2 regions of the Streptomyces sp. NPDC093111 genome follow, and region 2 is predicted to be linked to the other one. Evidence: riboswitches for the same ligand, from Rfam matches in the RefSeq annotation. Region 2 holds a riboswitch; the other holds the start of a gene.

Region 1 (3,394 bases), on a different contig from region 2:
ACGAGCGCCAGGTGGTAGTCCTGCACGAGGACCGCCGCGCCGGGGTCCGCGGCCTCGGCGAGCGCCTCGGCGAAGGCCCGGTTGTAGGCGCGGTAGGAGCCCCAGCGGCGCCGGAAGTCCGCGTCGAAGACGGGCTCGCGCGGGATGTCGTACAGGTGGTGGTGGAGGAACCAGAGCACCGAGTTCGCGATGCCGTTGTACGCGTCGGCGTACACCTCCGGGTCGATGTCCAGCATGCGCACGCCCGGCTCGGCGACCCCGCGGCGCACGGCCTCGCGGTCGCCGTCGCCGAGGGCGGCGCAGACCCACAGGCCGCCCTCGGAGGCGACGGCGCCGAGGCCGGAGACGAGTCCGCCGCCGCCGCGCCGGGTGTCCAGGGAGCCGTCGTCACGCACGGTGTACGAGACCGGGCCGCGGTTCGATGCCACGAGGACGGTAGCCATGTGGCGAACCTAGCCCGTCCGGTACACGCTCAAACGTGCGGATATCAGACAGGTGGGTGTGCGGTGTCAGGCCACGCGGCGCCGCGCGTACTCCGCGATCTCCGCCATCGGCGGGCGCTCCTCCGTGTCCACCGGGTACGTGTGCGGCTCGAAGCCCCGCTCGCCCCGCTCGAACTGGGTCAGCCACGGGCGCACCAGATGCCCCCGGGACAGGCGCAGCTGCGCCGTCCGGTAGATCGCGGCGGCCATCCGGCCCAGCGCCCGCCCGTCCTGGTGCCGGTGCTTGCGCACGCCCACGTCCACCTGCGCGAGGGCGTCCAGGCCCACCGTGTGCAGGGCGTCGACGAGCAGGCCCAGCTCCACTCCGTAACCGACCGGGAACGGCAGGCGTTCGAGCAGCGAGCGGCGGGCCGCGTACTCGCCGCCCAGCGGCTGGACGAAACCGGCCAGCTGCGGCCAGTGCAGGTTGAGCAGCGGGCGGGCCACCAGCTCTGTCACGCGACCGCCCTGACCTGGGGTGTCGCCGAGCGGGCGGTCGTACATCGCCTTCACGAAGTCGACGTCCGGATCGGTGAGCAGCGGGCCCACGATGCCGGTGACGAAGTCCGCGGAGAAGTCCCTGAGGTCCGCGTCCACGAAGCAGACCACGTCCCCGGTCGTCACCATCAGTGACCGCCAGAGGACCTCGCCCTTGCCGGGCACCGCCGGTATCCGGGGCAGGATCGCGTCCCGCGCCACCACCCGCGCGCCGGCCGCCGCGGCCACCTCCGCCGTACGGTCCGTGGAGCCCGAGTCGATCACCACGAGCTCGTCCACCAGCGGGACCGCGTCGGTCATCAGCTCGCGGCGGATCACGGAGACGATCGTGCCGACCGTCGCCTCCTCGTTCAGCGCGGGCAGCACCACGCTGACCCGCGTCCCCCGCTTGGCGGCGAGGACGCGCTCCAGCGGGCGGTCGGCAACGGACCAGGACCGCCGGGCCAGCCAGCGCTCCACCTCTTCCAGCAACGTGATCTCCATCTCGCGGATCGGACGACCGTCTCCACCTTCGTAGCCTTCGGTTACAGTCTTGAACAACGCGGATCCCCGATGCATGTCGGGGTGCCGACCGCGTCTCACAATCGAATACCGCTCATCCAGAGGGGCAGAGGGAAACGGCCCGTTGAAGCCCCGGCAACCCTCCAGTCGGTTACTCGTCCTCCAGCGAGGCTCCCGACTAGGGAAGGTGCCAAATCCGTCTCATGGCGAAAAATTCGTCATGGGAAAGATGAGGAGAAAGGGCCTCGCCTCCATGGCTGTACAGACCGTCGCATCCGGAACCACCGTCGACCTCGGTCCCGCTTCCGGACTCTCCTGCCGCGAATGCGGCGAATCCTTCCCGCTCGGCCCGATCTTCGCCTGCGAGCTCTGTTTCGGCCCGCTCGAAGTCGCGTACGACCTGCCCTTCGGTGACCCGGAGGAGCTGCGCAAGCGCATCGAGGCCGGCCCCGCGAACATCTGGCGCTACGCCCCGCTGCTGCCCGTCCCGGCCGACGTCGCCGAGAAGCCGAACCTGAACCCCGGCTGGACCCCGCTCGTCAAGGCCGACAACCTGGCCCGCGAACTGGGCGTCGAGCCCGGCAGGCTGTTCGTCAAGGACGACTCCGGCAACCCGACCCACTCCTTCAAGGACCGGGTCGTCGCCCAGGCCATCGAGGCCGCCCGCGCCTTCGGCTTCACCACCCTCTCCTGCTCCTCCACCGGCAACCTGGCCGGCGCCGTCGGCGCCGCCGCCGCCCGGGCCGGCTTCCGCTCCTGCGTGTTCATCCCGCACGACCTGGAGCAGGGCAAGGTCGTCATGGCCGGCGTCTACGGCGGTGACCTCGTCGCCATCGAGGGCAACTACGACGACGTCAACCGCTTCTGCTCGGAGCTCATCGGCGACCCGCTCGGCGAGGGCTGGGGCTTCGTCAACGTCAACCTGCGCCCGTACTACGGCGAGGGCTCCAAGACGCTCGCGTACGAGATCTGCGAGCAGCTCGGCTGGGTCATCCCCGACCAGCTGGTCATCCCGATCGCCTCCGGCTCGCAGCTCACCAAGATCGACAAGGGCCTCCAGGAGCTCATCAAGCTGGGCCTGGTCGAGGACAAGCCGTACAAGATCTTCGGCGCCCAGGCCGAGGGCTGCTCCCCGGTCTCGGTCGCCTTCAAGGCCGGCCACGACGTGGTGAAGCCCCAGAAGCCGAACACCATCGCCAAGTCCCTCGCCATCGGCAACCCGGCGGACGGCCCGTACGTGCTCGACATCGCCCGCCGCACCGGCGGCGCCGTGGAGGACGTGAACGACGAGCAGGTCGTCGACGCGATCAAGCTGCTCGCCCGTACCGAGGGCATCTTCGCCGAGACCGCGGGCGGCGTGACCGTCGGCGTGACGCGCAAGCTGGTCGAGGCCGGTCTCATCGACCCGACGCTGACGACGGTGGTCCTCAACACCGGCGACGGACTCAAGACCCTGGACGCCGTTGCCGACAGCTCTCAGGCGACCGCCACCATCCGCCCGAGCCTGGACGCGTTCCGCGACGCGGGCCTGGCCCACTGAAAGGTACGTGAACCCCATGGCCGTCAACGTCCGCATCCCCACCATCCTCCGCACCTACACGGGCGGCCAGTCCGAGGTGAAGGCCGAGGGCGGGACCCTCGCCGAGGTCATCGCCGACCTGGAGAAGAACCACGCGGGCATCGCCGCCCGCGTCCTGGACGACCAGGGCAAGCTGCGCCGCTTCGTCAACGTGTACGTCAACGACGACGACGTGCGCTTCGAGCAGGGCCTGGAGACCGTGACGCCGGACGGCGCCGGCGTCTCCATCATCCCGGCCGTCGCCGGCGGCTGCTGAACCGTCCGGATCGGCCGGTCTTACCCGCGCTTACCCGCGGTACCCGTCTTACCTGAATTGCCCCTTCCGCGAGAAGAA
Region 2 (3,394 bases):
AACATCTCCACCATGTCGGCGATCGTGGTGGCCGGCACCGGCGCCAAGGTCGTCAAGCACGGCAACCGGGCCGCGTCCAGCGCCAGCGGCGCCTCCGACGTCCTGGAGAAGCTGGGCGTCAACCTGGAGCTGACCCCCGCGCGGGTGGCCGAGGTGGCCGGCGAGGCCGGCATCACCTTCTGCTTCGCGGTGAAGTTCCACCCGGCGCTGCGCCATGTGGCGATGGCCCGCAAGGAGCTGGGCATCCGCACGGTCTTCAACTTCCTCGGGCCGCTCACCAACCCGGCCCGGGTGCGGGCCCAGGCGACCGGCGTGGCCGACCCCCGGATGGCCCCGATCGTGGCCGGGGTGCTCGCCGAGCGCGGCTCCTCGGCGCTGGTCTTCCGCGGCGACGACGGCCTGGACGAGCTGACCACGACGGCGACCTCCCGGGTGTGGATCGTCCGGGACGGCACCGTCCGCGAGGAGTCCTTCGACCCGCGCGACGTCGGCATCGACATCGTCCCGGTCGAGGCCCTGCGCGGCGCCGACGCCTCGTACAACGCCGACGTGGCGCGCCGCCTGCTGGCCGGCGAGACCGGTCCGGTACGGGACGCGGTGCTGCTCAACTCGGCGGCGGCGCTCACCGCGCTCGCACCGGGCGAGGGCACCCTGGCGGAGCAACTGGCCGTGGGCATCGCCAAGGCGGCCGAGTCCATCGACTCCGGCGCCGCCCGCCGCGCCCTGGAGCGCTGGATCGCGGCCAGCAACGCCTGAGCCGTCGCCACCGCCGCCCCGGCCGGCCGTCAGCCGCCCCGTACGCAGCCCCGTTCCGAATGCCGGAACGGGGTTGCGTCGTCGTGATCGACTGGCATAAGTTCTGTGACAGGTCATGAGTGACAGCGACAAAGCCCCGGCTAGCTGTCCGGCAACCCTCCGTCCGTGGCGGGGTGCCCCGGGTGAAGACCAGGCCGTACGAGCAGAAGCCTGCGGCAAGCGCGGACCCCTGCGCACAACCCTGGGGTCCTTGGTCCTCTAGGGAGCAGTGTCTCGTGAGCAAGCGAATGCGTTAGGGCCGTCGGCCCACTTCTTCACCGAACACCCGTACGCGGCACCCCCTTCTTCGCGCTGCCCTGCGGGCTCTTTCACGCCTTTTCGCGCCCCTTTTATGCCGGGAGATACCGTCATGTCCGCATGCCCGAACGCTGCCACCACCACTGCTTCCGCCCCCTCCGGTGACGCGGCGGACCCCTGCTGCGCCGCCCCGCTGCCGGTCCTCGGCCGGGACGTCACCGTCCCGCTCGTCACCGGCGGCGAGGTCAGCTACGCGGCGCTCGACTACGCCGCCAGCGCCCCGGCCCTGCAGCGCGTGTGGGACGACGTCGCCGCGTACGCCCCGTACTACGGCAGCGTCCACCGCGGCGCCGGCTACCTCTCCCAGCTCTCCACCGACCTGTTCGAGAACAGCCGCGCCACCGTCGCCGAGTTCCTCGACTGCCGCCCCGGCGACCAGGTGGTCTTCACCCGCTCCACCACCGACTCGCTCAACCTGCTCGCCCAGGTGATCCCCGCCGACTGCCAGGTCTTCGTCTTCGAGACCGAGCACCACGCCTCGCTGCTGCCCTGGCGCGACGCCCGGGTCACCTACCTCAACGCGCCGCGCACCCCGCGCCAGGCCGTCGAGACCCTGGAGCGGGCGCTCGCCGACCGCGACCCCTACGGCCCCGCCCTGGTCTGCGTGACCGGCGCCTCCAACGTCACCGGCGAGCTGTGGCCGGTCCGGGAACTGGCCGCCGCCGCGCACGCCCACGGTGCCCGGATCGTCCTCGACGCCGCCCAGCTCGCGCCCCACCACCCCGTCTCCGTCCAGGAGTTGGACGTCGACTGGATCGCCTTCTCCGGGCACAAGCTGTACGCCCCGTTCGGCTCCGGCGTCCTCGCCGGACGCGCCGACTGGCTCCAGGACTCCGAGCCCTACCTCGCCGGCGGCGGCGCCTCCCGCAAGGTGGCCCGGCGCGCCGACGGCGGCGTCGACGTGGAGTGGCACACCACCGCCGCCCGGCACGAGGCCGGCTCGCCCAACGTCATCGGCGTCTACTCCATCGCCTCCGCCTGCAAGGCGCTCACCGAGGCCGGCTTCGACCAGCTCGTCGCCCGTGAGCGGCACCTGATCGCCACGGTCCGCGAGGGCCTGGCCGAGGTGCCCGAGGTGCGGGTGCTCTCGCTCTTCGGCGACGACGCCCCCCGGGTCGGCGTCATCTCCTTCGTCGTGGACGGCTGGAACAGCTCCCACTTCGCCGCCGCGCTCTCCGCCGAGTACGGCATCGGGGTCCGCGACGGCCTGTTCTGCGCCCACCCGCTGGTGCGCACCCTGCTCGGCAGCGACCCGCAGGACCCGGGCGAGTGCGGCGCCCCGGAGGCGGCCCCCGGCGAGCGCTCCCTCAACGCCATCCGCGTCAGCTTCGGCGCGGGGACGCCCGACGAGCACGTGGAGCGCTTCGTGGGCGCGGTGAAGCAGCTGGTGCGCGAGGGCGCCCAGTGGAAGTACCGCACCGAGGACGGCCGCTGCGTGCCCGACCGCGGCTGATCCCTCACCCGTACGAGTGAAGCCGGCCTCCCGCGGGGAGAGGCCGGCTTCGTCGTGCGTGGTGCGCGGGGCGTGCCCGCGGGCTCAGCCCTCCAGGCCGATGGCGAAGGCCGCGTCCAGGTCGTTCTGGGAGTAGGCCCGGAAGGCGACATGGGTGTCGGTGCCCTCGACGCCGGGGATCTTGCTGATCTTCCCGGGGATGACGTCGGCGAGGTCGTCGTGGCGCGGCACCCGGACCATGGCGATCAGGTCGTACGTCCCGGTCACCGAGAAGACCTCGCTGACCGAGTCGATCGCGGCGATGGACTCCGCGATCTCGGGGATGCGGTCCACGCTGGTCTTGATGAGCACGATCGCGGTGATCACGGCTGGCTTTCTCCCTCGGTGGCCGCGGCTGGTGGCTTCACCTTAACGCCACCTCTGTACCGGCCCCACGCGTAGACGAAGCCGATCGCGAACCCCACCACGTGCGCCAGGTACGCCACCCCCGGTCCCGCCCCGGCCGAGCGGGCCGCCAGCCACTGGAGCACGAACCAGAAGATCAGCACGATCCAGGCCGGGAAACGCAGCGGCAGGAAGAAGAGGAAGGGGAAGAGGCTGGTCACCCGGGAGCGCGGGAAGAGATAGAGGAAGGCCCCGAGCACCCCCGAGATCGCCCCCGACGCCCCCACCAGGGTCTGCGTGCTGTCCGCGTGCGCGGCCGCGTAGCCGAGCAGGGCCAGATACCCGCAGCCCAGGTAGAAGAGGGCGAACCCGGCCGGGCCCATCCGCTCCTCGGCCATCGCGCCGAAGACGTACAGGAACAGCATGTTCCCGAGCAGGTGCAGC

Evidence for each region. A riboswitch is a leader RNA that binds a small molecule or an ion and turns the genes downstream of it on or off. The one in region 2 is predicted to bind S-adenosylmethionine.
Region 1: it holds a riboswitch for S-adenosylmethionine, as region 2 does, so the genes downstream of both, thrC (threonine synthase) here and AB0Q96_RS06555 (aminotransferase class V-fold PLP-dependent enzyme) in region 2, are expected to answer to the same signal.

The regions. Positions count from the first base shown of each region.
Region 1 is NZ_JBFBNW010000001.1:173,539-176,932, forward strand. Features, by position in the region: gene AB0Q96_RS00765 (trehalose-6-phosphate synthase) at 1-443, opposite strand, end outside; gene AB0Q96_RS00770 (glucosyl-3-phosphoglycerate synthase) at 510-1,451, opposite strand; SAM riboswitch class I at 1,573-1,717, shown strand; gene thrC (threonine synthase) at 1,735-3,021, shown strand; gene AB0Q96_RS00780 (MoaD/ThiS family protein) at 3,038-3,316, shown strand.
Region 2 is NZ_JBFBNW010000003.1:379,230-382,623, reverse strand. Features, by position in the region: gene trpD (anthranilate phosphoribosyltransferase) at 1-756, shown strand, start outside; SAM riboswitch class IV at 868-984, shown strand; gene AB0Q96_RS06555 (aminotransferase class V-fold PLP-dependent enzyme) at 1,166-2,566, shown strand; gene AB0Q96_RS06550 (Lrp/AsnC ligand binding domain-containing protein) at 2,651-2,932, opposite strand; gene AB0Q96_RS06545 (rhomboid family intramembrane serine protease) at 2,929-3,394, opposite strand, start outside.